One region of the Streptomyces sp. NBC_01445 genome, then DNA from elsewhere that is predicted to be linked to it. Evidence: riboswitches for the same ligand, from Rfam matches in the RefSeq annotation. Region 1 holds a riboswitch; each other region holds the start of a gene.
The links. A riboswitch is a leader RNA that binds a small molecule or an ion and turns the genes downstream of it on or off. The one in region 1 is predicted to bind cobalamin.

Region 1 (9,951 bases):
CGCGCGGTAGACCGCCAGATGCATCGGGAGTTCGCTGGTCGGGGTCAGGGTTCCGGCACGCTGCCCGCCGTCGAGGCCGACGGCGACGAGGTCGTCCGGGGCGAGCTCGTCGTAGGGGACCCCGCTGGGCGTGACGAGGACGGTGTCGCCGATGCGCACCGAGACGTTTCCCGAGGTCCCGACGACGAGTCCGTCGGTGACGGTGCGCCGGGCCGTCGCCACGAGCGCGCTCCACGCCTGCGCGAGTCCGTCCGCGCCCTGCCCTGCCTCGCCCGGTTCCTGCGCCATGCCCGCATCCTGCCAGCCGCTCGGCGGGCCCGCGCGGATCGTGGCGCCTGGGCACTTCAGTGCGGATCCGAGGAGTCCGGAAGCGCACGAATGGGCATGAATGCCCGCCTGGAAACGATTGGCTGGAGACCGACGGGCTCAGAGGGATCTTCCGGTAGCCTCCGGTGGGATTTGTCATGCACGTCGCCATTCCGGGGGGAAATATGGCTCGTGGTCACAAACCGTCCCGTCGCCGCGCGCACATCGCGGCCGCGACATCACTCGCCGCCCTGACGTTCGGGGGGACCGCTCTCGCACAGGCTCCGGCGTCCGCGGCGGGCGGCACCAAGGGGCACGACGTCTCGTCGCACCAGAAGAACGTCGACTGGCAGAAGGCCAAGAGCAAGGGCGCACGGTTCGTCTACGTCAAGGCGACCGAGTCCACCACCTACCGCAATCCCTACTTCAGCCGGCAGTACAACGGAGCGCGCAGCGCGGGCATCATCCGCGGCGCGTACCACTTCGCGCTCCCGAACAAGTCGTCCGGCCGGACGCAGGCCTCGTACTTCGTGCGCAACGGGGGCGGGTGGCGGGCGGACGGCTGGACGCTGCCGCCGGCGCTCGACATCGAGTACAACCCGTACAGCTCGAAGAAGTGCTACGGCCTGAGCAAGGGGAAGATGATCTCCTGGATCAGGTCGTTCAGCGACGAGGTGCGGCGCAGGACGGGCCGCCGGCCGGTGATCTACACCAATTACCGCTGGTGGAAGAACTGCACGGGCAACAGCACGGCCTTCGCGGGCAACCACGCGCTATGGCTCGCCCGCTACGACGAGTCCGCCGGGGCGCTGCCGTCGGGCTGGTCGTACTGGACGTTCTGGCAGTACGACAACAGCGGCGGACTGCCGGGTGACCAGAATCTCTTCAACGGTTCACAGACGCAGTTGCGGAGGTTCGCCCGCGGCTAGCGGAAGGCTTACTTCCGCTTGATTGAGCCACCGTTCCGCTTCGCGAACGACCCCGCGCCGCCACCCCGTTTCCAACGGAGTGGCGGCACTCCGCTTCGAGTCACCGCACCGCCCGCCCCAGTTCATCTTCCGTTCACTCAGATTGCCTACGGTCGCCGAGCCACTGACGTCCAACAGAAGCCTGGGTAAATGGAACACATCACGCTTCTCCTCGGGATCGTGATCGTTACCGCTCTCGTGTTCGACTTCACGAACGGTTTCCACGACACAGCCAACGCGATGGCCACCACCATCTCGACCGGCGCTCTCAAGCCCAAGACGGCGGTGGCCATGTCCGCCGTGCTGAACCTCGTCGGAGCCTTCCTCTCCGTGGAGGTCGCCAAGACGATCTCCGGCGGCATCATCAACGAGGACGGACTCAAGACCGAGGTCATCTTCGCGGCGCTGGTGGGCGCCATCCTCTGGAATCTCCTGACCTGGCTGGTGGGCCTCCCCTCCAGCTCGTCCCACGCGCTCTTCGGCGGCCTCATCGGCGCCGCCGTGATGTCGATGGGCTGGTCGTCGATCAACGGCGGCACCGTCGTCACGAAGATCCTGCTCCCGGCCGTCGCCGCGCCGCTCGTGGCGGGCATCGCCGCGATGCTGGCCACCCGGCTCACGTACCGGATAGGCAGCAAGACCGACCAGAAGGCGACCGCCAAGGGCTACCGCGCCGGGCAGATCGCCTCCGCGGGCCTGGTCTCGCTGGCGCACGGCACGAACGACGCGCAGAAGACGATGGGCATCATCACGCTCGCCCTGATCACGGGCGGCGTCCTCAGCCCCGGCGCCAACCCCCCGATGTGGGTCATCGTCTCGGCCGGTGCGGCCATCGCGCTCGGCACCTACCTCGGCGGCTGGCGCATCATCCGCACCATGGGCAAGGGCCTCACGGACCTCGCGCCGCAGCAGGGCTTCGCCGCCCAGACCAGCGCCGCGACCGCGATCCTCGCCTCCTCACACATCGGCTTCTCGCTCTCCACGACGCAGGTCTGCTCCGGCGCCGTCATGGGCTCGGGCCTCGGCCGCAAGGGCGGCGTCGTCCGCTGGTCGACCGCGACCCGCATGTTCATCGCCTGGGGCCTGACCCTGCCGGCCGCCGGTCTGGTCGGCGCGGGCGCCGAGTTCCTCACCAAGCAGGGCTCGTGGGGCGTCGCCGTCACCGCGCTGCTCCTGATCGCCGGCGCGGGCACCATCTGGGCGCTGTCCCGGCGCAACTCGATCGACCACACGAACGTCACGGACGACGACATCGACGGCGTCGACGTCCCGGACGAGCCCGCCGGCGTCGTGACCACCGCGATCGCGGCCGTCACCCCGCCGCCCGCCGGCACGGTCGCGGACCTGGCCACCGACGTGAAGACCACCATCCCCGCCTCGCCCGCCCCGCCCTCGGCGGAGCCCGCGCGCCCGGCCACGGTCTAAGGAAGCAGCAGCGCTATGCACATCGACTGGGCAGCACTCGGCTCCGTGTTCGGAGTCAGCCTCGTGATCACGGTGGCCCTCGTGGGCCTGTTCACCCTCGGCATCGTCGGCCTCACCAAGCGGGAGTCGGCGGCGGCCCAGGGCAACTCGGCGGCGCTGGCCGTCTCCGGCGCGTACGCCTGCTTCGCCCTGTGCGCGGCGGCCGTCGGGTACGGGATCTTCCTGATCGTCGCCTGACCGGAGGTAACCGGCAGGAGTGCGGGGTGCGGGACGCGAAGGCGTCCCGCACCCCGCTTCGTGTGGGCCTCAGCACACTCTCCCTTCGCAGGTCAACGGCAAGTTGACGGGCGTTCGCGGGGCGTGGTGGACTTCCGGGGCCATCTACGGCAGCAGGAGAGGAAGCCGGTGCGAATCCGGCGCGGTCCCGCCACTGTCACCGGGGAGTGATCCCCGCGAGCCAGGAACTCTCGCCGCCGGTCTCTTCCAACCAGGGCGTGGACACCCTGAGTGAGGACATATCGCCATGCGCGGCTGCCAGTTGCGGGTGCTCCCGCCGAGAACGAGTACAAGGGTTCCCCTCGCCGTAGCGGCGGGCTGACCGTGCGGGCCGAGCGCGTCTTCGCGTACGGCAGCGCCGCCGGACTCCTCGGTGACCTCCTGATCGGCGATCCGCGCCGCGGGCATCCGGTCGCCGCGTTCGGGCGGGCCGCGGGCGCCGTCGAGCGCGTGCTGTGGCGTGACCACCGCGGGTGGGGCGCCGTGCACACCGCTGTGTGCGCCGGAGGCGCCGCCGTCGCCGGTGGCCTCGCCGCGCGCGCCGTGCGCCGCTCCCCCGCCGCCTCCATCGCGCTGACCGCCGCCGCCACCTGGGCGGTCGTCGGCGGTACGTCGCTGGGCCGCGAGGCGCGCGCCATCGGGGGCGCGCTGGCCGCCGGTGACGTGGACGCGGCGCGCGAGCGGCTGCCGCATCTGTGCGGGCGCGACCCGCAGGCCCTGGACGCGGACGGGATCGCGCGGGCCGTCGTCGAGTCCGTCGCCGAGAACACCTCCGACGCCGTCGTGGGCGCGCTCGTGTGGGGCGCCGTCGCCGGCATCCCCGGGCTCGTCGCGTTCCGCGCCGTGAACACGCTGGACGCCATGGTCGGGCACAAGTCGGCCAGGTACCGCCGCTACGGCTGGGCCTCCGCGCGCCTCGACGACGTGGCGGGCTGGCCGGGGGCGCGGCTGACCGGCGTGCTCGCCGCTGTCGCGGGCGGCCGTCCGCGCGGCGCGCTCACGGCGTGGCGCGAGGACGCGCGGCTGCACCCGAGCCCCAACGCCGGTGTCGTCGAGGCCTCGTTCGCGGGGGCGCTCGGAGTGCGGCTCGGGGGCACGTTGTCGTACGGCGGGCGGGTCGAGCACCGGCCCGTACTGAACGCGTCGGGCCGGGCCGTGGAGACCGCCGACGTCGAGCGGGCGGCGCGGCTCTCGCGGCGCGTGAGCTGGCTGGCCCTCGGCGTGTGTGTCGCGGGGCGGGCACTGTTGCGGAGGGGAAAGTCGTGAGTGGTGGCGGACTGCTGGTGGCAGGGACCACGTCCGATGCCGGGAAGAGCGTCGTCACCGCGGGGATCTGCCGGTGGCTGGTGCGGCAGGGGGTGAAGGTCGCGCCGTTCAAGGGGCAGAACATGTCCCTCAACTCCTTCGTGACGCGCGAGGGCGCCGAGATCGGGCGGGCGCAGGCCATGCAGGCGCAGGCCGCCCGCGTCGAGCCGAGCGCCCTGATGAACCCCGTGCTGCTGAAGCCGGGCAGTGACCGGAGCAGCCAGGTGGTGCTCATGGGCAAGCCGGTGGGCGAGTTGAGTGCCCGGGGGTTCTTCGGGGGGTCCGGGGGGTCGTCCCCCGGGAAGGCGCTGCACGGGGGACGGCAGGCGGCACTTCTGGACACCGTCGTGGGATGCCTGGAGGAACTCCGGGGCAGCTATGACGCCGTGATCTGTGAAGGGGCGGGCTCTCCCGCCGAGATCAACCTGCGCCGCACCGACATCGTCAACATGGGGATCGCCCGGGCCGCGCGGCTGCCCGTGCTCGTGGTCGGCGACATCGACCGCGGCGGCGTCTTCGCGTCGTTCTTCGGCACGACGGCGCTGCTCGCTCCCGAGGACCAGGAGCTGCTGGCCGGCTATCTGGTCAACAAGTTCCGCGGGGACGTCTCGCTCCTCGAGCCCGGCCTCGACATGCTCAAGGATCTGACCGGGCGCCCCACGTACGGGGTTCTCCCCTTCCAGCACGGCCTCGGCATCGACGAGGAGGACGGGCTGCGCGTGTCGCTGCGCGGTTCCGTGCGCGAGTCGCAGACCGCGGCCCCGGTCGGCGAGGACGTGTTGCGCGTCGCCGTCTGCGCCGTCCCGCTGATGTCGAACTTCACCGACGTGGACGCCCTGGCCGCGGAGCCGGGCGTCGTCGTGCGGTTCGTCGACCGGGCCGAGGAGCTCGTCGACGCGGACCTGGTCGTCGTGCCGGGAACGCGCGGCACCGTCAAGGCACTTCAGTGGCTGCGCGAGCGCGGCCTCGCCGACGCCCTCGCGCGCCGGGCCGCCGAGGGCCGGCCGGTCCTCGGGATCTGCGGCGGCTTCCAGGTGCTCGGCGAGCGCATCGAGGACGACGTCGAGTCGCGCCTGGGCGCCGTGGACGGGCTCGGACTGCTGCCCGTACGGGTGCGGTTCGAGCGCGAGAAGACCCTCGCCCGGCCCGTCGGCGAGGCGCTCGGCGAGCGCGTCGACGGTTACGAGATCCATCACGGGGTCGCCGAGGTCACCGGCGGAGAAGCCTTCTTGGACGGATGCCGCGTCGGCTCCGTCTGGGGCACGCACTGGCACGGCTCGCTGGAGGCGGACGGCTTCCGCCGGGCGTTCCTGCGCGAGGTCGCGGCCGCCGCGGGCCGCCGTTTCGTACCGGCGCCCGACACGTCGTTCGGCGCGCTGCGCGAGGAGCAGCTCGACCGGCTCGGCGATCTGATCGAAGAACACGCGGACACGGACGCGCTGTGGCGGCTCATCGAGTCCGGCGCTCCGTCAGGACTGCCTTTCATTCCACCGGGAGCGCCCGCATGAGCACAGTGTTGTTGTTGTCGACCGCAGATACCGATCTGCTGGCGGCCCGGGCCTCCGGCGCCCCCTACCGGATCGGGAACCCGACCCGCGTGGACGTGCAGAGCGAGCTGCCGGAGCTGCTCGACGGCGTGGACATCGCCGTCGTACGGCTCCTCGGCGGCAAGCGCGCCTGGGAGGACGGGCTCGCGGCGCTGAAGGCGTCCGGCGTACCGACGGTCCTGCTCGGCGGCGAGAGCGTCCCGGACGCGGAGCTGATGGCCGAGTCGACCGTGCACGCGGGCGCCGTGGCCGAGGCGCTGCGCTATCTCGTCGAGGGCGGTCCCGGCAACCTCGTCGAGCTGGCCCGCTTCCTCGTCCAGGACGTGCTGCGGGGCGGGCACGGCCGGGCCGGGAGCACGCAGGAGCGGCACAGCGCCGAGCCGCAGAAGATGCCCGAATACGGGGTGCACGGCCGCCGTGCCCGCGTCGAGGGCCGCCCGACGGTCGGCGTGCTCTTCTACCGCGCCCACGAGCTGTCCGGGAACACCGCGTTCGTGGACACGCTGTGCGACGCGATCGAGGCGCGCGGCGTCAACGCCCTTCCGGTGTACTGCGGTTCGCTGCGCGGCGCCGACCCCGGCCTGTACGAGCTGCTCGGCGAGGCCGACACCCTGGTCGCGACCGTGCTCGCGGCGGGCGGCACGCACGCCTCGCAGGCGTCCGCGGGCGGCGACGAGGAGGCCTGGGACATCGGCGCGCTCGCCGACCTCGACATCCCCGTCCTGCAGGGTCTTTGCCTCACGTCGTCGAAGGCGGCCTGGGAGGCGTCGGACGCCGCCCTGTCGCCGATGGACGCGGCGATGCAGGTCGCGATCCCCGAGTTCGACGGCCGGATCGTGACCGTGCCGTTCTCCTTCAAGGAGGAGGGCCCCGACGGCGTCCCGGTGTACGCGGCCGACCCCGAGCGGGCCGCGCGCGTCGCCGGAATCGCCGTACGCCACGCGCGTCTCGGCCACAAGCCGAACGGCGAGAAGAAGCTCGCCGTCGTCTTCACGGCCTACCCGACCAAGCACTCGCGGGTCGGCAACGCGGTGGGCCTCGACACGCCGGCCTCCGCCGTCCGCGTCCTGGACGCGCTGCGCGAGGCCGGTTACGGAGTCCACGGCTACCCCGACAACGGTGACGAGCTGATCCACCGGCTCATCGAGGCGGGCGGCCACGACGTCGAGTGGCTCACCGAGGACCAGTTGGCGTCGGCGCCCGCGCGCGTGCCGCTCGCCGACTACCGCGCCTGGTTCGACAAGCTGGCGCCCGAGCTGCGCGACGGGATGCTGGAGGCATGGGGCGAGCCGCCGGGCTCCCTCTACGTCGACGGCGACGACATCGTGCTCGCGTCGCTCCAGTTCGGCAACGTCGTCGTGATGATCCAGCCGCCGCGCGGCTTCGGCGAGAACCCGATCGCGATCTACCACGACCCGGACATGCCGCCGTCGCACCACTACATGGCCGCGTACCGCTGGCTGGAGAACTCTTTCGGCGCGGACGCCGTCATCCACATGGGCAAGCACGGCACCATGGAGTGGCTGCCGGGCAAGGGCCTCGGCCTGAGCGGGAGTTGTGCGCCCGACGCGGTCCTCGGCGAGCTGCCGCTGATCTACCCGTTCATCGTGAACGACCCGGGCGAGGGCACGCAGGCCAAGCGCCGCGGGCACGCCACGGTCGTCGACCACCTGGTGCCGCCGATGGCGCGCGCCGACACGTACGGCGATCTCGCGAAGCTGGAGCAGCTCCTCGACGAGTACGCGCTCGTCTCCGACCTGGACCCGACGAAGGCCCCTGCCGTGCGCGCCCAGATCTGGACGCTGGTGAAGGCCGCCGAGCTCCACCACGACCTGCATGTCGACGAGCAGCCGGACGACGGCGACTTCGACGAGTTCGTGATGCACATCGACGGCTATCTGTGCGAGATCAAGGACGTGCAGATCCGCGACGGTCTGCACATCCTGGGCGGCGGCCCGGTCGGCGAGCCGCGCGTGAACCTCGTACTCGCCGTGCTGCGCGCCTCGCAGGTGTGGGGCGGCACCGCGAACGCGCTGCCCGGCCTGCGCGCCTGCCTGGCCGAGCACTTCGGCCTGGTCGAGAAGGAGCTGCTCGGCGAGCCCGGCGCCCCCGTGAAGGTGCCGGCCGAACTGACGGACCTCGTCAGCGGTCCCGCCCGCAGCGCCGCCGACGCGATCGACCTCCTGGAGCAGCTGTGCCGGCGCGCGGCCGAGGGCATGGAGGAGCGCGGCTGGGACGCCGCTGCCGTCCCCGCGCTCGTCCGCGACGTCGTCGGGACCGAACTCCCGGACGCCGTGGCGGTGCTGGAGTTCGCGTGCCGTGAGGTCGTGCCGCGGCTCGCCCGTACGACGGACGAGATCGGGCACATCCTGCGCGCGCTCGACGGCGGATACGTGCCCGCGGGACCGTCCGGGTCGCCGACGCGCGGTCTGGTCAACGTGCTGCCGACGGGCCGCAACTTCTACTCCGTCGACCCGAAGGCGATCCCCTCGCGGCTGAGCTGGGAGGTCGGGCAGGCGCTCGCCGACTCGCTCGTCGCGCGCTATCTGGCCGACACCGGCGAGTACCCCAAGTCCGTGGGCCTGACGGTGTGGGGCACTTCGGCGATGCGTACGCAGGGCGACGACATCGCGGAGATCCTCGCGCTGCTCGGCTGCCGCCCCGTGTGGGACGACGCCTCGCGCCGTGTCACCGGCTTCGAGATCGTGCCGGCCGCCGAACTCGGGCGTCCGCGCATCGATGTGACGGTCCGTATCTCCGGCTTCTTCCGCGACGCGTTCCCGCACGTCGTGGGCCTGATCGACGACGCCGTGCAGGCCGTCGCCGCGCTCGACGAGAGCGCCGAGCAGAACCACGTACGCGCCCATGTCGAACAGGACACCGTCGAGCACGGCGACCGGCGGCGGGCCACGGCCCGCATCTTCGGGTCGAAGCCGGGCGCGTACGGCGCCGGGCTGCTGCCGCTGATCGACGCCCGCAACTGGCAGTCCGACGCGGACCTCGCCGAGGTGTACGCGGTGTGGGGCGGCTACGCGTACGGGCGCGGGCTCGACGGGCGGGCGGCGCGAGGCGACATGGAGACGGCGTTCCGCCGCATCAACGTGGCGGCGAAGAACGTCGACACCCGCGAGCACGACCTCGTCGACGCCGACGACTACTTCCAGTACCACGGCGGCATGGTCGCCATGGTGCGGCATCTGACGGGGGCCTCCCCCGAGGCGTACGTCGGCGACTCCGCCGTGCCCGACCAGGTGAAGACCCGCACGCTCGGCGAGGAGACCCACCGGGTGTTCCGCGCCCGTGTGGTCAACCCGCGCTGGATGGCGGCGATGCGCCGCCACGGCTACAAGGGCGCCTTCGAGATGGCCGCCACCGTCGACTACCTCTTCGGGTACGACGCGACGGCCGGCGTGGTCGACGACTGGATGTACGAGAAGCTGTCGGCCGAGTACGTCTTCGACGCGGAGAACCAGGACTTCATGAAGAAGTCCAACCCGTGGGCCCTGCGGGGCATCACCGAGCGGCTGCTCGAAGCGGCCGAGCGCGGCCTGTGGGCCGAGCCGGACGCGCAGACGCTGGAGCGGCTGCGGGCCACGTATCTGGAACTTGAGGGCGACTTGGAGGGCGACGACCAGTGAGTACCCCCTATCCGTTCACCGCGCTCGTCGGGCAGGACGACCTGCGGCTCGCGCTGCTGCTGAACGCGGTCAGCCCCGCCGTCGGCGGGGTGCTCGTGCGCGGCGAGAAGGGCACGGCCAAGTCCACGGCCGTACGCGCCCTCTCGGCCCTCATTCCCGAGGTCGAGGTCGTCGCCGGGTGCCGCTTCTCGTGTGCGCCCGGCGCCCCGGACCCGGCGTGCCCGGACGGCCCGCACGAGCCCGGACCCGGCACCTCACGTGCCGCCCGCATGGTCGAGCTGCCCGTCGGCGCGTCCGAGGACCGGCTCGTCGGCGCGCTCGACATCGAGCGGGCGCTCGCCGAGGGCGTGAAGGCCTTCGAGCCGGGGCTCCTCGCCGACGCGCACCGCGGGATCCTGTACGTCGACGAAGTGAACCTGCTGCACGACCACCTGGTGGACCTGCTGCTGGATGCGGCCGCGATGGGCGCCTCGTACGTGGAGCGTG
Region 2 (9,951 bases), 1.3 Mb from region 1:
CTCGCTCACCATCCTCGCCACCGCGCTCGTCGACACCGGCTCCCGCGCCGACGACTACTTCTTCGAGGAGCTCAAGAGCACGGGCAACATGGAGATCCGTCTCGACCGCAGCCTCGCCGAGCGCCGGATCCACCCCGCCGTCGACCTCACCCAGTCCGGCACCCGTCGCGAGGAACTCCTCCTGCCTGAGGCCGAGTTGGCGGTCGTGCGCGGTCTGCGGCGGGCACTTCAGTCGCGGGACGGACACGCGGGGCTCGAGACGCTCGTCGAGCGGATCCGGCAGACACCGGACAACGCGACGTTCCTGCGGCAGGTGCAGTCCACCGTTCCCACCGCGTGAGACGGCGGCCGGCGTGCACCTCCCCGGGTCGATCGGCGCGACAGGATGCGTAATACTCTCACTATGACTTCGAGCATTACCACCGCGGGAAGCACGGGGAACGGCGGGACGGTCCGGGTGCGCCGGGCGACCGCCCGTGACGCCAAGCGGCTGACCCGGCTCGTCCGCACGTCGCGCGCCTACGAGGCCCCGTACGCGTCGATGGTGGCCGGCTACCGGGTGGGGCCCGACTACATCGAGGCCCATCGCGTCTTCGTCGCGGTCGGCGCCGATGACCTGGTGCTCGGTTTCTACGCGCTCACGCTGGTGCCTCCGGAGCTCGACCTGATGTTCGTCGCCGACGCGGCGCAGGGACTCGGCATCGGCCGGCTGCTCGTCAGCCATATGAAGGACGAGGCGCGCGCGGCGGGACTCACCTCGGTCCGCGTGGTCTCGCACCCGCCCGCCGAGGGCTTCTACCGCAGCGTGGGGGCCGTACCCACCGGCACGGCCGCCGCCAACCCGCCGGCCGTGATGTGGGACAGGCCCGAATTGGAGTTCCCGATAGGCTGACGCGCCCGCACTCCCGGGAGGACACTCGGGGTGGACGAGGAGGCCGGCTTGGACAACGAGGTCCGACACACCGACGCAGCCCACGGCACCGACGCGGTCCACGCGTTCGACGTCACCGTGGAGATCCCCCAAGGCTCCCGCAACAAGTACGAGATGGACCATTCCGTCGGCCGGATCAGGCTCGACCGGATGCTGTTCACCTCCACCCAGTACCCCGCGGACTACGGATACATCGAGGACACGCTCGGGCGCGACGGCGATCCGCTCGACGCGCTCGTCCTGGTGGGCGATCCGACGTTCCCCGGCTGCACCGTCGAGTGCCGCGCGATCGGCATGTTCGTGATGCGGGACGAGAAGGGCATGGACGAGAAGGTCCTGTGCGTGCCCGCGCACGATCCGCGCCATACCTCCGTGCAGGACATCGAGGACATCCCCGAGTTCGACCGCCTGGAGATCACGCACTTCTTCGAGGTCTACAAGGACCTGGAGCCCGGCAAGTCCGCCGAGGGCTCGCACTGGGAGGGGCGCGACCTCACGTACGCGGAGATCGCCGCCGCGCGCCGCCGGGCCAACGGCCAACGGGAGTCAACTGCCCGGTCATGAAACGACCGGGCTTGCTGCTCGAGTCATCACTGGCTGTGATGGGTTCGGCTGCGTCCAGGACTCACGCTATGAGGGTGAGTTCGGGGGCCGTTGACTGAGCCCCGCAGACCCACACGTACCACCCGCGGTGGGCGATGTTGTGGGACGCGTTGTAGTCCGCGTGCTCAACGAAGCCGCAGGACCTGCACGCGAACCGGGCCTGGGAGGGCCGGTTGCCGCGTGCGGTGTGATGGCACTGGGAGCATTCCTGGCTGGTGTATGCCGGATCGACGTAGACGACCGGCACCCCGGCCCGCTTCGCCTTGTAGCCGATGAACGAGCCGAGCTGGGCGAAGGGCCAGGAGTGGAGCGTGGTGCGTTGGGGCTTTCTCAGCCGTGCCCGCTCGCGGATGCCCGTGAGTGTCTCCAGGGCGATCCCGCGACCGGTGCGTTCAGCCTCCGCCACGATCCGCTTGCTGATCTTGTGGTTGATGTCCTTGGCGCGCCGGGCTTCCTTGCCCGCATGCCTCTTCGCCCGCCGCTTGGCGGACTTGGTGTGCTTCTTCTGCAGCTTGGAACGCAGCTTGCGATCCCGTTCCCGCTTGCGGTTGACGCGGCGACCGCAGTGTCGGGCCCCGTCGGAGGTGACCGCGATGTTCACGATCCCCAGGTCCACCCCGAGGAACCCGACCGGGTGGGCGTTCGTGGCGGCTTCGGCGATCTCGCAGGTCGCGATCAAGAACCACTTCCCGCCCTGGCACACCAGGTCGGACTCACCCTGGCGGTGCGCAGCCAGGACCTCCAGCTGCCCGGCCTGCCCGGTGAACGCCACGCCCTTCAGCCGGCCCGCCATGGACCAGATCGATACCGTGCGTGCCTGGTGCTGCCAGGACAGCATCCGGTCGTCGTAAGGCTGCGCCGCCTGGGGCCGGAAGACGACTGGCTTGCCCGAGGCGCGAGTGTGCCGCTTGGTCCCGGGCCGCCCGTAACGACCGTTGCGCAGGTTCGCCTTCAAGGTGGTGTAGGCATCGCAGGTCTTCTTGATGGCGTGCTGGGCGGCCTGCGCGCCCAGTTGCCACCTGGCCCGGATCTCGGCGTAGGTGTGCTTGCGGAGCTCCAGTGGACGTCGCGCGTTCTCCTCGAATGCAACCTCGGCCGCCCAGGTCGCCGCTTGGTTGCAGGCGTGCAGGGTGGCCTCAAGTGCCGCCGCCTGTACGGGCGTCGGCAGCAGCTTCACCCGCACCACCAGCTTCACGATCAGCGAACCTATACACCTGGACGAAGCCCCACCACACGTTCGCCCCACCTCACCCGAGCGAGCGAAACCTGCCCCGCCCCTGCCCGCGCACACCGCCGTAGCCCGGCTCCGCCGGAACGCCCCCGGCCGCTCCGCGGCCGTGATGGCCTGCGGCACGTCACGGCGACGCTCCGCGTCGCACCCCGTGGATGCGATTCCTCCCGGGCGCGAACGACCGGGGTTCCTCGCAAGAACCCGCTGAAGGACAGAGCAGCCGGCCACGACGGCGCGCACGTGTCAGTGCGCGCCGTCCGTCGCGCAGTGCTCGAGAAGGTCCGCGGTCGCCGCGTCGACGACGCGGTAACGCACGATCCTGCCCTCCTTCTCCCCCTCGACCACTCCGGCCGCGCGCAGCAGCCGCAGCGCCTGCGAGACCGCCGGGTCGTTCATGCCCGTCGCGACGGCGAGATCCGACACGGCCAGCGGCCCCGCCCGGTACAGCGCGAGGAGCAGCGCGAGGCGGCGGGGATCGGCGAGCAGGGAGAACCGGTCGGCCCAGGCGCGGACATGTCCTGGCTCACCGATGGCGGCGATGGCTTCGCAGACCCGGTGGCCGTCGATCGTGCGGCGGTCGGCGCGCTCGGCAGGGACGAGATGCATGGCCCTATCCTCGCAGCCACCGATGTGATCTTGAATACCCGCGCACACCTACGCAGCTGTGCAGCCTTGCAGGCGTCGCCGACCGGCCTCTACTGTGGGCGGGCCGTGGTGCTCGGGAATTCGGTGACGGTCCCTCAAAGGACTCAGACCGAAGCGGCCCTCGCCACTGTGATCGGGCCCCGGGTCCCTCGGCAACGAGACGACTCGGGACGCCTTGCCCCACTACGCCACTGGCTGCCGCGCGCAGCTGGGAAGGCAGGGGCGGACGCGGACACCCGTCAGCCAGGAGACCGGCCACGGCATCTCACGAAGTGATTCCACGAGGTGTTGGAGCGTGACCGCATGGCCCTGCCCGTAAAGTCCCCGGCGACCGGACGCGACGCGTTCCACTGGCGGCGCGAGGACACCGTCCGCACCGCCGGGCTCCTCGCGGTGATCGCCGCACTCCATGTCGTCGCGTTCGGCGTGCTGTTCCTGCTCGTCGTGCCGGAGCACTACGAGGTGGGGTCGAAGGCCTTCGGCATCGGCCTCGGCGTCACCGCGTACACCCTGGGGATGCGGCACGCGTTCGACGCGGACCACATCGCCGCGATCGACAACACCACCCGCAAACTGATGGCCGACGGCAAGCGCCCGGTGTCGGTGGGGTTCTGGTTCGCGCTCGGCCACTCCAGCGTCGTGGTCGTGCTCGCCGCGCTGATCGCCGGAGGCACCCAGCTCGCCGGGCGGATCATGAACGAGGGGTCCGCCACCCATCAGACGCTCGGCGTCATGGGCACCACCATCTCCGGGTCCTTCCTCTACCTCATCGCGGCGCTCAACCTCGTCGCCCTGGTGGGGATCCTGCGGGTGTTCCGGGCGATGCGCGCGGGCTCGTACGACGAGGCGGAGCTCGAACAGCACCTGGATTCACGGGGGTTCATGAACCGGGTCCTCGGCCGGTTCACCAAGTCCATCACCCGCCCGGGCCAGATGTACCCGCTCGGCTTCCTCTTCGGCCTCGGCTTCGACACGGCGACCGAGGTCACGCTGATGGTGATGGCGGGCAGCGGCGCGGCGGCCGGACTGCCCTGGTACGCGATCCTGTGCCTGCCGCTCCTGTTCGCCGCCGGTATGAGCCTGTTCGACACCCTGGACGGGACGTTCATGAACTTCGCGTACCAGTGGGCGTTCTCGAACCCGGTGCGCAAGGTGTTCTACAACCTGGCCATCACCGGCCTGTCGATCGCCGTCGCGTTCCTGATCGGCACCATCGAGCTCGTGGGCGTCCTGCACGACAAGCTCGACCTGCGGGACTCGGTGACCGGCTGGATAGCGGGGCTCGACCTGGACAACGTCGGGTTCATCATCGTGGGCCTGTTCGTCGTCGTCTGGGCGGCCGCCATCGGGTACTGGCGGCTGGCGAAGGTCGAGCAACGGTGGGCCGTGCGGACCTGATCCGGCGGGCCGCCGGGGCCGGGACTCCGTAAGGTCGTGCGGGTGAGTGAAGCCAGCGTTCCACCCGCGGCGCCCGCGTCCGCGCCGCGCAGGTCCACCCTCCCCGCGGCCCTCACGGTCCTCACGGTCGTGAGCGGCTTCGTCGACGCGGTCAGCTATCTGGGCCTCGGCCACGTCTTCGCGGCGAACATGACCGGCAATGTCGTCGTCATCGGCTTCGCCGCCGCGGGCGCTCCCGGGTTCTCCGTGCTCGGGTCGCTCACCTCCCTCGGCGCGTTCCTCGCGGGGGCCGTGTGCGCCGGGCGGCTCACCGGGGTGTTCGCCGGGCGGGCACGGGAGACCTGGGTGCGGTCGGTGTTCGTCACCGAGGCGGTCCTGCTCGCCGTGGCGACGGCCGTCGCGTTCGCCTGGCCGGGCGCGGCCACGTGCGCGCTCATCGCGGTCCTCGCATGGGCCATGGGGCTGCGCAACGCGACGGTCCGCAAACTCGCGGTCCCGGACATGACCACGACGGTCCTCACGATGACGCTGACCGGGCTCGCCTCGGAGTCCTCGCTCGCGGGCGGCACCGACCCGCGGGCGGGGCGCCGGATCGTCTCCCTGGTGGCCATGCTGGTGGGCGCCGCGCTCGGCGCGCTGCTCGTGCTGCACCACGGCCTCGGCTGGCCGCTTCTCGTCGGCACCCTGCTCGTGGCGGCCGCCGCGGTCGGATATCGCGAACCGGCCGCCGACGGGGACGACCTCCGATCGGCCTAGTCCTGCGGGCGCCGCCCGCCCGGGCTCACTAGCGTCCTGACCAGGACCGCAGCTCCCCCTGCCGCTGCGGCACAGGGACCGGAGACGCCTCATGTTCTGCCCCATAGCCACCGTCATCACGACAACCGCCTGCCTGACCGCGCTCGCGCCCGGGTCCGTCAGCGCACACGAGCCCGTCACAGCGCCCGCCTCGGTGACCGCACCCGGCGAGGTCGGCCGGACCGACTCGGTGGGCCGGACCGACCTCTTGAGCCGCGCCGACTCGGACGACGGGACCCGCGACCAAGGATCGTCGGACGGGACCCGCGACCAGGGCTCGTCGGACGGGACCCGCGACCAGGGCTCGTACGACGGGACCCGCGATCAAGGCTTGCCGGACGGGACACGCGACCAAGGCTTGCCGGACGGGACCCGCGACCGGGGCTCGTCGAACGGGACGCGCGACCGGGGCTCGTCGAACGGCGACTCCTACGCGGAGGCGCGCCTCTCGCCGTCCACGGTGGGGGCCGCGTCCTCGGTCGAGATCACGGTCTCCTGCCGCGGCGGCGGGCGGAGCTCCATCACGGCTCGCTCCCAGGCCTTCGCCGCCGGCTCCGTCACGCTCCCCCAGCTGGGCGGCGGGATCGGGCAGGACGGCCGCACGCAGTACCGGGGCACGGCACGCCTCGCCGGCGAGGTCGGAACCAGCTCGCAGGTGAACGTGCAAGGCGCATGCCCCGACGGCAGGCAGTGGAGCACCCCGATGAACGTGGCGCGCGACGGCTACCGCGGCGCGCGCGCCGGAGTCGGCAGCACCGCGGGCGGCGGCGTGGACCTGGGCCGGATCGGCTTCGGCGCGGCGCTCGCGGGCGGGGCCGGCTACCTGTTGTGGCGCAGGACGCGTGCCCCGCGCGAGGACTGACCGGTCCATCCGCCAACCGTCACGTTCGAGGCAAGTGCGCCGTAGGTCCGTTCCACCCCCGACCAACCGCGCGTTGCCGACAATCGCCTTCATTGCGGCCGGCCGAACGGCACTCGCCCCGGCTCCACATCGATGACGCGTCACTGCGAATCCGGCCGGGGTTGGCTGAAAACAGCCCCTGACAGTAACGCGGGAGACGCACAGGAGGGCCGTTCACCGGCTCGCGCGCCGGTGAACGCGGTCCGGCCCGAGTCCACTCGCGCCGGGCGGCGCCCAACACCCATACACCTGTCCCCATTTGACGCTCCCTCTGCGGCGAAATCTGTTACCACGGTCCCCTGACAGGCTGGCGACTTCGCGACGAACTTCGCCGCCGGGCGCTCTGCGCCCATTGTCCCGGTTCTCTCACCGCGCGCGGTGGCTAGCATGAGCGCCATATACGTGCCGGAAGATCACCGTCCTGTTGGTGGGACCGGCCGTGCGGCCGACCCGAGCCGATCGGCCACGACCTTCCCGCACGCAAGCACCGATGGGACCGCGGAATGCCAGTGCCTGCCCGCCCGACGCCGCGCCGAACACCCACGTCGCGACGCTCCACGCTCGCCGTCCCCCTCGCCGTCCTCGTGGTGGCCGGAGCGGCCGTCGGCGCGGTGACCGCCGCGGCGCCGCAGGCCTCCCGTACCTGGGTGCTCGTCGCGCTCCTGATCAGCTGGCTCTGCGTCGCCGCCTCCCTCATCACGGCCGCCCTGCTCCAGCAGCGGGCCCGTGCTGCCGTGGACACCGCGCAGGGCGAATCGCTGGCGTTCCAGCAGCAGTTGACGCAGCGTGGGGCCGAGGCCGCCCATCTCGTGAACGTCACGCTCCCCTCCGTGTCGAAGCGGCTGCGGGACGGCGCGGGTGCCGAGGAGGCGCTCGCAGCCACCGCGCCGCCCGCCGATCCCCAACTGCACCTGGTGCTCAAGGCGTTCACCGCCGAACTGGACGACGCCGTACGGCGCGAGGCTTCCGCCGTCGCCACCGGACAGGACGCGGCCCACCGGATCGCCCGGACCGACCGCGACCTGGACGAGCTGACCACGGCGACCCTGCCGGCCGCCGTCGTGGCGCTGCGCGAGGGCTCCACCGCCGCCGCGGTCCTGTCGGGCCTCGGCCTACCCGACAACGCGCACCTGCGCACCCTGGCCGAGTCCCTCGTACGGGAACTCGCCACCAGCGAGCGGCGGGCCGCCGCAGCACAGGCCGCCAGTGCCAAAGCGCTCAGCCGAGTGCAGGCCAAGTCGGTCAGCATGCTCGCCGATCTGCGCGAGATGCAGGACCGGCACGGCGAGGAGGTCTTCGGCGATCTGCTCAGGCTCGACCACAACACATCCCAACTCGGCCTGCTCACCGACCGGCTGGCCCTCCTCATGGGCGGCCGCGCCAGCCGCGCGTGGAACAAGCCGATCGTCATGGAGAGCATCCTGCGCGGCGCGGTCGGCCGGATCGCCGCCTACCAGCGGGTCAGGCTCCACTGCGCCACGAACGCCGCGATCGCCGGGTTCGCCGCCGAGGGCGTCATGCACCTCCTCGCCGAACTGATGGACAACGCGGCGAACTTCTCGCCGCCCATCGACGAGGTTCACGTCTACGTCGAGGAACGCAGCGCCGGGATCGTCGTGACGATCGAGGACAGCGGCCTGAAGATGGCCGACGCGGCCATGCGCCGGGCCGAGGCCGCGGTGTCGGGCCGCGAGACGGACCTGGCCTCGCTCCAGGGCACCCGGCTCGGCCTCGCCGTGGTGGGCCGCCTCGCCGCCAAGTACCGGATGAGCGTGAACTTCCGGCCGTCGTCGCGCGGCGGCACCGGCGTCGTGGTCCTCCTTCCGCCGCAGCTGCTCGCCCAGCAGCGCGACCCCGCCCCGCAGCAGCCCCCGGTCCGCCGCGCCGCAGCCCCCGCCCCCGTGACGGCCCCGGACCCCGCTCCGCAGGCGTCCGACGACACCACGCCCGGGATTCCCGCCCAGGCGGACCCGCCGCCCGCGACGCCGGGCGGCCTGCCCGTACGGGCGCCGGGGCGCACCATGGCCTCGGCAGAACGCGACCGCAAGGACCGCGCGCCCGCCGAAGGGGGCGGGCCCGCAGAGGAATCGGTGCGTGCGCCGCGCAACGCCGGTGCGCAGTTCGGCGCCTTCCACCGCGCGCGGCGTGCCCGCGACGAAACGCCCGGCACGTCGCCCGAGGTGCCCGGCCAGGCCGACGAGCCGCCGGCCGAGTAGCCCGCCCCGCTCCCCGCACGCGCCCGGGCACCGGCGCCCCCATCCCCCGTACGAGAACGTTTGATTGGAGGCACGGGCTGGTGAACCGGTTCGCCGGGCACAACCCGCCCCACACGCCATGCGGACCACTGACAACAGCCTGACCTGGCTCCTGGAGAGCCTGCTGGACCGAACGCCCGGGACGCGCCACGCCCTGGTGCTCTCCCGGGACGGTCTGAAGCTGTGCTGGAGCGAGCATCTGACTCTCGACCAGGCCGACCAGCTCGCGGCCATCTGCTCCGGCATCCAGGCGCTCGCCCAGGGCGCCTCGGTGGAGTTCGGCGACGGGACGGGCGGTGTGCGGCACTCGATGACCGAGTTCCACGGCGGTCTGCTGTTCATCGTCGAGGCGGGCGAGGGCGCGCATCTCGCGGTGATTGCCGAGGACGGCGCCGACCCGGGTGTGGTCGGCCACCAGATGAGCGAGCTGGTCGAGCAGATCGGCGAACACCTGCGGGCCGAGCCACGGACAGGCGACGGCGAGAGCGCGTCCTCATGACGCGCCGGCCCGTCGACACCGGTGACCCGGACCGGCTGTACACGGTCACGGGTGGCCGCAGCCGGGCCGACGACGACACCTTCGACCTGGTCACCCTGGTCGTCGCCGAGTGCGAGCCCACGCCGGGGATGCAGTCGGAACACGTCCGCATCCTCGACCTGTGTCGGCATCCGGCGGCCGTGGTCGAGATCGCCGCCGAGATGAACCTGCCGATCACGGTGGTCCGGATCCTGCTCGGCGATCTCCTCGCGACGGGCCGTATCACCGCCCGGCATCCACGCGCGGCGCGGTCCGTCGCCTCGCTCCCCGACTCCGCCCTTCTCAAGGAGGTGCTGCATGGACTCCGCAACCTCTGAGCTGCCCTCCCGTACGCCGCTTGCCGACGTCGCCGAGACCGGGCTCAAGATCGTCATCGTGGGCGGGTTCGGCGTCGGCAAGACGACCCTCGTCCGGTCCGTCAGCGAGATCCGGCCGCTGAACACCGAAGAGGTCATGACCCAGGCGGGCGTCGGCGTCGACGAGCCGGCCGGGGTCGCCTCGAAGACCACGACGACCGTGGCGTTCGACTTCGGGCGCATCAGCCTCACCGAGCGGATGGTGCTCTATCTGTTCGGCGCCCCCGGGCAGGAGCGCTTCTGGTTCCTGTGGGACCGGCTGTTCTCGGGGACGCTCGGCGCGGTCGTGCTCGTAGAC
Region 3 (9,951 bases), 6.1 Mb from region 1:
CTCGAACCACCGCTGATCCGCTTCGAGTTGGGACGCGAGCGAGATGAGCCGCGGCTCGCTGTTCGCCGGGCCGAGCAGCTGAGCGCCGACGGGCAGCCCGTCGCCGGTGAAGCCCGCGGGGACGTTCACGCCGGGCCAGCCGAGGACGTTCCACGGCCATGCGTACGGACACGCCGCGATCATCGCCCGGTCGGTGCGCCAGCCGCCCAGCGACGCCATCGCGCCGATGCGGGGCGGGGGAGTGGCCGTCGTCGGGGCGAGGACCACGTCGTACGTGTCGAAGACAGCGCCGACCCTGCGCTGGAGCGAGGCCTCGGCGCGCCGGGCGAGCCGCAGCGGAGCGCCGCCGAGTACCCGCCCCATCCGGGCGGACTCCCGGGTCCGCGGGTCGAGCAGCGCTGGGTCGGGAACGTCGCGCAGCCGCTCGGTGACGCCCGCGGTGGCGCGCGGCACGAACGCGAGGCCGATCTGCCCGTAGCGCGGGTCGGCCTCCTCCACGTCGTGCCCGAGCGCGGCGAGCCGCTCCGCCAGCGCGACGACCCGGGCCCGCACAACGGGGTCCAGGCGTTTGGGAGTTGCGGTGAACGGCATGCGCAGGGACAGTGCGATACGCAGCTTTCCCGGCTCGTCGCGGGCCGCCTGCGCCGCCCCGATCCGCGGCGGACGGTGCAGGTCGCCGTCGTGCGGACCGCTCGCCGCGTCAAGGAGCAGCGCCGCGTCCTCGACGGTCCTGCCGAGCGTGCCGTTCACGGTGATCCCGTGGAAGGACTCCGCCCAGGGCCACGTCGAGATCCGGCCGCGCTGCGGCTTGATACCGACGAGGTGCGTCCACGCGGCGGGGATACGGATGCTGCCCGCCCCGTCCGAGCCGAGCGCGGCCGGCACGATCCCCGCGGCGACGGCCGCCGCCGAGCCGCCCGACGAACCGCCGGGCGTGTGCCCGTGATTCCACGGGTTGCGGGTGTCGCCGAACGCGGGCCCCTCGGTGAAGGGCCACTGCCCCAGCTCGCACGTGTTCGTCTTGCCGATGACGATGGCGCCCGCCGCGCGCAGCCGGCGTACGGCCTCCGCGTCCTCTGCCTTCGGCGGGAAGTCGCCGGGGCAGCCGAACGCGGTCGGCTCGCCCGCCACGTCCATGTCGTCCTTCACGGCCAGCGGCACGCCGAGCAGCGGCCGACTGCCTCCTGACGCGCCCTCGCCCGCCGCGCGTTCGCGGTCCGCGGCGTCCGCCTCGGCGAGGGCGGCCTCCCCGCGGACTGTGCGGAAAGCGTTCAGGGCAGGCTGCGTCGCCTCGATGCGCGCCAGGGCCTCCTCGACGAGGACGCGCGACGACACGTCCCCCTCGGCGAGTGCGCGGGCGGTCGCGGCGAGCCCGGCGGCACGGTCGGACGCCATGCGGACACCTCCTCGTACGGAATACGGGATACGGAACTTCGGAACTTCGAACGCTTGAGTGCACGCACGCTAGCGGTCGCGGGCCCCGACCGGTATGCCCGGCCGGGAACACGGCCGCACCCGTCTGGAAAGATGCGGTGCGTCATGGTGCAGATACCGAAGCCGCAGTCCGCCCGCACATCGCGGGAGTCCGCCGCGCCGAGCCCGGCGCCGACGAGCGCCGATGTCGCCCGGCTCGCCGGGGTCTCGCGCGCCACCGTCAGCTACGTCCTGAACAACACCAGCGCCGTCAGAATCAGTGAGCCCACCCGCCGCCGCGTCCACGAGGCCGCGAAGGAGCTCGGCTACGTGCCGCACGCGGCGGCCCGCAGCCTGCGCGCCGGGCACACCCGCATCGTCCTGATGCCCTCCCCGAGCGTCCCGGCCGGACCGCTCTACAACACGTTCTTCAACGACCTCCAGTGGGCGCTGAGCCGCCTCGACTACACGGTCGTGCAGTACGGCAGCGTCAGCCTGCGCGGCGACGACGCGGCGCGCGCCTGGGCGGAGCTGCGCCCGGTCGCGGTACTCACACCGCCCGACCTGGGCACCGAGGGGATCGAGGTGCTCCGCCGCTCCGGCGCCAGGGCCGTCATCACGCTCGGCCCGGAGCGCGCCGAGGGCGCGCACGCGCTGCTCATGGACCACCGTGAGGTCGGCCACAGCGCGGGCGCCCACCTCGTCGAACGCGGTCGGCGCCGCATCGGCGTCGTACTGCCGACGGAGCCCGGCCTCGACCACTTCGCGCGGCCGCGCCTGGAAGGCATACGGAACGAGGTCCTCGGTACCTGCGCCGAGGTCTTCGAGCTGCCCCTCACTTACGACGAGGATTCGGCGGCCCAACTGGTGCCGAGGATCAGGGAGTTGGGGCTCGACGCCGTGTTCGCGTACAACGACGAGTACGCGATGCTCCTGATGCGGGCGCTCCAGGACGCGGGCGTCGGCATTCCGGAGGAGACAGCTGTCATCGGGGCCGATGACCTGATGCTCGGGCGGCTGCTGCGGCCCCGGCTGAGCACGGTCCGTATCGAGCTGCCGTCCGGCCAGGAGCTCGCCGCTCTCGTCGACCGCCTGGTACGCGACCCGGGCGCCGTCACCGAGTCGCACGACATGCTCCGGGCCCGCGTCGTGGCGAGACAGTCGACCTGACGGCCGGGGTCCCGCAAGGCCCACGCGACTAGGATGTTGCGTGCTCAACAACATGGGCCGGCGCACCTGTCCCGCGCGCCGCCCCGGAGATCAGTGACCGATCGGAGATCCGGCATGCCCCTGCTCGACCCGAAGACCTGGCAGGCCCGCCCGCTGTCGGGCGATGAGCACGAGGTCACGGAGCCCGCCACGGGCGAGCGCCTCGCCACCGTCACGCTCGCCTCCCCGGACGACGTCCGCACCGCGGCGAAGGCCGCCGCAGCGGCCCAGGGCGACTGGGCCCGGCAGCCCCACTTCGCGCGCGCCGCCGTCCTGCGCCGCGCGGGCGACCTGTTCACCGAGCACGCCGACGAGCTGCGCACCTGGCTCGTGCGCGAGTCGGGATCCATCCCGGGCAAGGCCGACTTCGAGCTGCACGTCGCCGCCCAGGAGTGCTACGAGGCCGCAGCCCTGGCATCCCGGCCCGCCGGCCACGTCCTGCCCAGCGAGGCGCCGCGCCTTTCGTACACACGCCGCGTCCCGGCCGGTGTCGTCGGCGTCATCGCCCCCTTCAACGCCCCGCTCATCCTCTCCATCCGCTCCGTCGCCCCGGCCCTCGCGCTCGGCAACGCCGTCGTCCTCAAGCCGGACCCGCGCACGGCGGTCTGCGGCGGTCTCGCCCTAGCGGCCGTCCTCGCCGCCGCGGGTCTGCCGGAGGACGTCCTCCACGTGCTGCCAGGCGGGGCGGACGCGGGCCAGGCGCTCGTAGCCGACCCGGACGTCCCCGTCATCTCCTTCACCGGCTCCACCGGCGCGGGCCGGGCCGTCGGCGAGGCCGCGGGGCGCCACCTCAAGCGCGCACACCTGGAACTCGGCGGCAACTCCGCCCTGATCGTCCTGGCGGACGCCGACCTCGATGCCGTCATCTCCACCGCGGCCTGGGGCTCCTTCTTCCACCAGGGCCAGATCTGCATGACGACCGGCCGCCACCTCGTCCATGCCTCGCTCTACGAGGAGTACGTCGAACGCCTCGCCGCGAAGGCCGACTCTCTCGCCGTCGGCGATCCGCACCGCGAACAGGTTCACCTCGGCCCCGTCATCGACGCGGCCCAACTCGCCAAGATCCACGGCCTGGTGGAGGCCAGCACCGCAGCGGGGGCGAAGCTCGCCGCGGGTGGCAAGCACCGCGACCTCTTCTACCGGCCGACGGTTCTCGCGGGCGTCGACGACAGCACCCCCGCATACGCCGAGGAGGTCTTCGGCCCCGTCGCACCCGTCCGGTCCTTCACCGACGCCGACGAGGCGGCCGCGCTGGCCGCCGCGAGCCCGTACGGCCTCTCCCTCGGCATCGTCACCCGCGACCCGGCGCGCGGGCTCGACCTCGCCGAGCGCATCCCCACCGGCATCGTCCACATCAACGACCAGACGGTGAACGACGAGGCGGTCGCCCCGTTCGGCGGGGTCGCGGCGTCCGGCACGGGAGCCCGCTTCGGCGGCGAGGCGAACATCGAGGCGTTCACCGAGACCCGGTGGACGACGGTCCGCGGCGACGTGGCGGGCTATCCGTTCTGACCCCGTGCACGCGAGCGGGAAACGACCGCCGGGCCCGTACGGAAAGTACGGGCCCGGCGGCCTTCGCTATGTCACTGTGGGGCCGGCGTCAGGCCTGCGCGCCCTCCGCGCCGTCCTCGCCCGCCTTCGCCTGCTGCTCGGCGATCGACTTGCGCACCTCGTCCATGTCCAGCTTCCTGGCCTGGCCGATCACGTCGTCCAGGGCCTCCTGCGGAAGCGCCCCGGGCTGGGCGAACACGGCGACCTGGTCGCGGACGATCATCAGCGTCGGGATCGACTGGATACCGAACGCGGACGCGAGCTCCGGCTGGGCCTCCGTGTCGATCTTCCCGAAGATCAGGTCCGGGTTGGCTTCCGCGGCCTTCTCGTAGACGGGCGCGAACTGCTTGCACGGCCCGCACCACGACGCCCAGAAGTCGATCAGCACGAACCCGTTGTCCGTGACCGTCTGGTCGAAGTTCTCCTTGGTGAGCTCCACGGTGGTGCTGCTCATGATGTGCCCTCTTCCTGCTTCCTGGTTGCGGTGCTGAAGCCGCTGTTCACAACGGTCCCGGTAATGGACGTATTCCGCGCACGTACCCGTGTGGCCCCGGCGCACACCTGCGACCAGACTGGGGCCCATGACGGATGAGAACACATACGACGTGGTGGTTCTGGGCGCCGGGCCGGTCGGGGAGAACGTCGCGGACCGGGCACGCGCGGCGGGCCTCAGTACCGCCGTGGTGGAGAGCGAACTGGTCGGGGGCGAGTGCTCCTACTGGGCGTGCATGCCGAGCAAGGCCCTGCTGCGCCCGGTCATCGCCCAGGCCGACGCGAGGCGCCTGCCGGGCCTGCTGGAGTCCGTGCAGGGTCCTCTGGACGCGCCCGCCGTCCTCGCTCGCCGTGACGTACACACGTCACACTGGAAGGACGACGGCCAGGTGGGCTGGCTGGAGTCCATCGGCGCCGACCTCTACCGGGGCCAGGGCCGCCTCGCGGGCCCCCGCCGGGTCACCGTCACCGGACCCGACGGCACCGAGCACGTCCTCACGGCGCGACACGCCGTGGCGGTCTGCACGGGCACACGCGCCGCGCTCCCCGACCTCCCCGGCCTGGCCGACGTCGAGCCGTGGACGAGCCGCGAGGCCACCAGCGCGCAGAAGGTGCCCGGCCGCCTCGTCGTCGTGGGCGGCGGAGTCGTCGCCGCGGAGATGGCCACGGCCTGGCAGGCGCTCGGCTCGCAGGTCACGATGCTCGTACGGGGATCGGGGCTGCTGTCCCGGATGGAGCCCTTCGCCGGCGAGCTGGTCGCCCAGGCCCTCGTCGAGGCCGGCGCGGAGGTGCGGACCGGTGTCTCTGTGAAGGGGGTCACCCGTGAGGGCGGCACCGTTGTCACCACCCTGGACGACGGCTCGACCCTGGAGTCCGACGAGATCCTCTTCGCCACGGGCCGCGCGCCCCGCACGGAAGACATCGGCCTGGAGACCGTCGGCCTCGAACCCGGCTCGTGGCTCCCCGTCGACGACAGCCTCCGCGTGGACGGCAGCACCTGGCTGTACGCGGTCGGGGACGTGAACCATCGCGCGCTGCTAACCCACCAGGGCAAGTACCAGGCCCGTATCGCGGGCGCGGCCATCGCGGCCCGCGCCCAGGGCGTGCCGCTCCTGGAGACCGACCGCTGGGGCGCCCACGCGGCGACCGCCGACCACTCCGCCGTCCCGCAGGTCGTCTTCACCGACCCGGAGGCGGGCTCGGCGGGCCTCACCCTCGCGGAGGCCGAGGCAGCGGGCCACCGCGTCCGCGCCGTCGACTACGACATCGCCTCGGTGGCGGGCGCCGGCCTGTACGGCGACGGCTACCGCGGCCGCGCCCGCATGATCGTCGACCTCGACCGCGAGATCCTCCTGGGCGTGACCTTCGTCGGCCCGGGCGTCGGCGAACTCATCCACTCCGCGACGGTCGCGGTGGCGGGCGAGGTCCCGATCGACCGCCTGTGGCACGCGGTCCCGTCCTATCCGACGGTGAGCGAGGTGTGGCTGAGGCTGCTGGAGACGTACCGCGGCTGAGGGATGTCCCTCTGTGCGTGGCTGTCCGGGCGGGACACGATGCCCTCCGCCCGGACAGTCTCACCCCGGGATCAGGACGCGGAGAGTTCCCCGCGGACCGTGCGGGCCGCCGCGACCAGGTTCTCCAGGGAGGCGCGGGTCTCGGGCCAGCCGCGGGTCTTCAGCCCGCAGTCGGGGTTGACCCACAGCCGCTCGGCGGGGATCGCCTCAAGTCCCTTGCGCAGCAGGGCCGCAGCCTCGCCGGCGCCGGGCACGCGCGGCGAGTGGATGTCGTACACGCCGGGTCCGGCCTCGCGCGGGTAGCCGTGGGCGGCCAGTTCGCGGGCGACCTGCATGTGTGACCGGGCCGCCTCCAGGCTGATCACGTCGGCGTCGAGGTCATCGATGGCCTGCACGATGTCCCCGAACTCGGCGTAGCACATGTGGGTGTGGACCTGGGTGTCCGGCCTGACCCCGCTCGTGGTGAGCCGGAACGCCTCCGTCGCCCACGCGAGGTAGGCGGCGTGGTCGGCGGCGCGCAGCGGGAGGGTCTCGCGCAGGGCGGGCTCGTCGACCTGGATCACCGAAGTCCCGGACCTCTCGAGGTCGTCGACCTCGTCCCGCAGGGCGAGGGCGACCTGGCGCGCGGTGTCGGCGAGCGGCTGGTCGTCACGGACGAAGGACCACGCGAGCATGGTGACGGGACCCGTGAGCATGCCCTTGACCGGGCGGCCCGTGAGCGACTGGGCGTACGTCGTCCAGCGCACCGTCATCGGCTCGGGGCGCGAGATGTCACCGGCGAGGATCGGCGGACGGACATAGCGCGTGCCGTAGGACTGCACCCAGCCGTGCTGCGTGGCCAGATACCCGGTGAGCTGCTCGGCGAAGTACTGCACCATGTCGTTGCGTTCGGGCTCCCCGTGCACCAGGACATCGATGCCGGCCTTCTCCTGGAAGGCGATCACCTCCTGGATCTCGGCCCTGACGCGCTCCTCGTACGCGGCGTCGTCGATCCGCCCGGCGCGCAGGCCGGCCCGTGCGGTGCGCAGCTCGGCCGTCTGCGGGAAGGAGCCGATGGTCGTCGTCGGCAGCAGTGGGAGGCCGAGGCTGCCCCGCTGGGCTGCCGCACGTTCCGCGTACGGCTGCGCGCGGCGGGCGTCGGCCGCCGAGACCGCCGCGGTGCGGGCGCGCACGGCGGGGTCACGGGTGAGGGCGGAGGCGGTCCGGGAGGCCAGGGCGGCCCGGTTGGCGGCGAGTTGGGCCGAGATCGTGTGGGTGCCCTGCGTCAGGCCGCGTGCGAGGGTGGCGATCTCGGCGGTCTTCTGGCGCGCGAAGGCGAGCCAGCGCAGGATCTGCGGCTCGATGTCGCGCTCCAGCGCCGCGTCGACGGGGACGTGCAGGAGTGAGCAGGACGCGGCCACGTCGACCCGGTCGGCCAGGCCGAGCAGGGTGCCGAGCGTGGCCAGCGCCTTCTCCAGGTCGTCGACCCAGATGTTGCGGCCGTTGACGACGCCCGCGACCAGGCGCTTGCCGGGCAGCCCGCCGACGGCGGCAAGGGCGTCCAGGTTGGCGGCGGCAGCCTCGGTGAAGTCGAGCGCGAGCCCCTCGACCGGCGCTCCCGCCAGGACGGGCAGGGCATCGCCGAGCCGGTCGAAGTACGAGGCGACCAGCATCTTGGGCCGGTCGGTGAGGGCGCCGAGGTCGCGGTAGGCGCGCCCGGCGGCGTTCAGCTCGGCCGGCGTGCGGTCCTGGACGAGGGCGGGTTCGTCGAGCTGTACCCACTCGGCGCCCGCCTCGCGCAGGTCGGCGAGGACTTCGGCGTAGACCGGCAGCAGACGGTCGAGCAGGGTCAGCGGCTCGAAGTCGGCGGCCACCCCGGGCGCGGGCTTGGCGAGCAGCAGATAGGTGACCGGGCCGACGAGCACGGGCCGGGCCGGCAGACCCAGGGCGAGGGCCTCCTTGAGCTCGGCGACCTGCTTGGCCGAGTCGGCCGTGAACACGGTTCCTGGGCCCAACTCCGGTACGAGATAGTGGTAGTTGGTGTCGAACCACTTCGTCATCTCCAGCGGCGCCACGTCCTGCGTGCCGCGCGCCATGGCGAAGTAGCCGTCCAGCGCGTCGGCCTCGACGGCCGGGCGATGCCGCTCGGGGATGGCGCCGACCATGACGGTGGCGTCCAGGACGTGGTCGTAGAACGAGAAGTCGCCGGTGGGTACTTCGCCGATGCCCGCGTCGGCGAGTTCGTGCCAGTTCGCGCGGCGCAGGCCGGCGGCGGTCGAGCGGAGGGCGTCGGCGCCGACGTGGCCCTTCCAGTAGCCCTCGACGGCCCTCTTGAGTTCGCGGGCAGGGCCCTGGCGGGGGTAGCCGTACACGGTGGCCCGTGCTGCCGCGGCTGCGGTATCGGTGGTCACGGAGATCTCCTTCGCGAGATGAATCCCTGAGATCCCGGAGAGGGGACGAGAGCGCGAAGGGTGACACGGACCGGACGGCGCGGTCGCGTACGGCAGGGCACGCGCGCCCGTTCGGTGTGTACGCCGACCCGCCCACGAGGTCACCGGGATATCCGCGTGCGAATGGTTCACGCGCGGGCAACGGGCAGGTCTTCGGACTCGCGGGCACGTCCACCCGATGTCGGGCGGACACCTACTGGCCGTCGCTTCCCAGCCCGATCCATCGGGCCAGTGCGTGTGACGGCGGTCGTTCCAGCTCACCGCTGCGGGGCAGTCCCGGATTCCCACCGGGTTCCCTCTTACGACGCTCCCGCCTGGCGGACGGGGCGAACCAACTGCACCGGTCACCCTACGCACGCGGGACGTTCCTGCGCGAGCCCGCCCCGCACCGCGGACACCCTCGGAGAAGGGGCCGCCGTCTGATTTCGGGCGGCGTGGTAGCTTTCCAAGGCCAGTCGAACTCATGCCCGTCTGCCCCGCATTGCGGGATCTTGGACAGGTATGTGTCAGGGAATCCGGTGCGAATCCGGAGCTGACGCGCAGCGGTGAGGGCGACGGGCGGGGCATCGGCCACTGGACCGCACGCGGTCCGGGAAGGCGCACCGTCCGCGTGACCCCGAGTCCGAAGACCTGCTGGCAGCCTTCGCGGGCTCCGGTCGGGGCGGCGGGGGAGACCGTGCGACCGGGCTCCGCGCATGAGCCCTCGACATCGAGGAAGTCCCCGTGCTCTTCGCGTACCCCGCCACACGCCGCGGCTCGCGCCGCCTCATACCCCACGCCGCGCTCTGCCTGGCCGGGATGCTGATGCTGGCCGCATGCGGCAGCGGCGGCTCCGCCCGCACACCGGCAGCCAAGGGCAGTGCCGCCGGATATCCCGTCGCACTCGACAACTGCGGTACGCGGGTCGAGGTGAAAGCGGCGCCCGAGCGTGCCGTCTCCCTCGACCAGGGCTCGACCGAGATCATGCTCGCCCTCGGCCTCGGCGATCGCATGGCCGGCACGGGGACCTGGACGGACCCTGTGATGAAGGGACTTGAGAAGGAGAACGCGAAGGTCCAGCGGCTCGCCGACCGCTACCCGTCCTTCGAGAAGGTCCTGGACGCCGAACCCGACTTCGTCGCCGCGTCGTTCGGCGCCACGCTGAGCAAGGGCGGAGTGGCGCCGCGCGACCAGTTCGAGAAGCTGGGCGTACCGGCGTATCTCTCGCCCTCCGACTGTGTCGGCAAGGACAACAGCGGCGGCGGCGACGGCGCCCGCACCAGGACCCTGAGCATGGAGACCGTCTACGGCGAGGTCCGCGACCTCGCCGCGGTCTTCGATGTGCCGGAGCGGGGTGAGCGGCT

Region 2: linked by a shared signal. The riboswitch ahead of OG574_RS40380 (HoxN/HupN/NixA family nickel/cobalt transporter) and the one ahead of OG574_RS34535 (cobalamin biosynthesis protein) in region 1 are both predicted to bind cobalamin.
Region 3: linked by a shared signal. The riboswitch ahead of metE (5-methyltetrahydropteroyltriglutamate--homocysteine S-methyltransferase) and the one ahead of OG574_RS34535 (cobalamin biosynthesis protein) in region 1 are both predicted to bind cobalamin.

The regions. Positions count from the first base shown of each region.
Region 1 covers NZ_CP109485.1:7,587,708-7,597,658, reverse strand. The annotation lists gene OG574_RS34555 (class II aldolase/adducin family protein) at 1-288, opposite strand, end outside; gene OG574_RS34550 (lysozyme) at 492-1,235, shown strand; gene OG574_RS34545 (inorganic phosphate transporter) at 1,425-2,699, shown strand; gene OG574_RS34540 (hypothetical protein) at 2,715-2,936, shown strand; cobalamin riboswitch at 3,047-3,188, shown strand; gene OG574_RS34535 (cobalamin biosynthesis protein) at 3,300-4,241, shown strand; gene OG574_RS34530 (cobyric acid synthase) at 4,238-5,788, shown strand; gene cobN (cobaltochelatase subunit CobN) at 5,785-9,465, shown strand; gene OG574_RS34520 (putative cobaltochelatase) at 9,462-9,951, shown strand, end outside.
Region 2 covers NZ_CP109485.1:8,844,609-8,854,559, reverse strand. The annotation lists gene rho (transcription termination factor Rho) at 1-340, shown strand, start outside; gene OG574_RS40400 (GNAT family N-acetyltransferase) at 404-892, shown strand; gene OG574_RS40395 (inorganic diphosphatase) at 941-1,495, shown strand; gene OG574_RS40390 (RNA-guided endonuclease InsQ/TnpB family protein) at 1,557-2,729, opposite strand; gene OG574_RS40385 (ArsR/SmtB family transcription factor) at 3,009-3,371, opposite strand; cobalamin riboswitch at 3,461-3,684, shown strand; gene OG574_RS40380 (HoxN/HupN/NixA family nickel/cobalt transporter) at 3,714-4,808, shown strand; gene OG574_RS40375 (YoaK family protein) at 4,851-5,564, shown strand; gene OG574_RS40370 (hypothetical protein) at 5,656-6,465, shown strand; gene OG574_RS40365 (sensor histidine kinase) at 7,008-8,720, shown strand; gene OG574_RS40360 (roadblock/LC7 domain-containing protein) at 8,839-9,258, shown strand; gene OG574_RS40355 (DUF742 domain-containing protein) at 9,255-9,614, shown strand; gene OG574_RS40350 (GTP-binding protein) at 9,595-9,951, shown strand, end outside.
Region 3 covers NZ_CP109485.1:1,508,498-1,518,448, reverse strand. The annotation lists gene OG574_RS07160 (amidase) at 1-1,395, opposite strand, end outside; gene OG574_RS07155 (LacI family DNA-binding transcriptional regulator) at 1,540-2,583, shown strand; gene OG574_RS07150 (aldehyde dehydrogenase family protein) at 2,698-4,134, shown strand; gene trxA (thioredoxin) at 4,223-4,627, opposite strand; gene OG574_RS07140 (dihydrolipoyl dehydrogenase family protein) at 4,755-6,179, shown strand; gene metE (5-methyltetrahydropteroyltriglutamate--homocysteine S-methyltransferase) at 6,251-8,569, opposite strand; cobalamin riboswitch at 8,736-8,959, opposite strand; cobalamin riboswitch at 9,063-9,260, shown strand; gene OG574_RS07130 (ABC transporter substrate-binding protein) at 9,407-9,951, shown strand, end outside.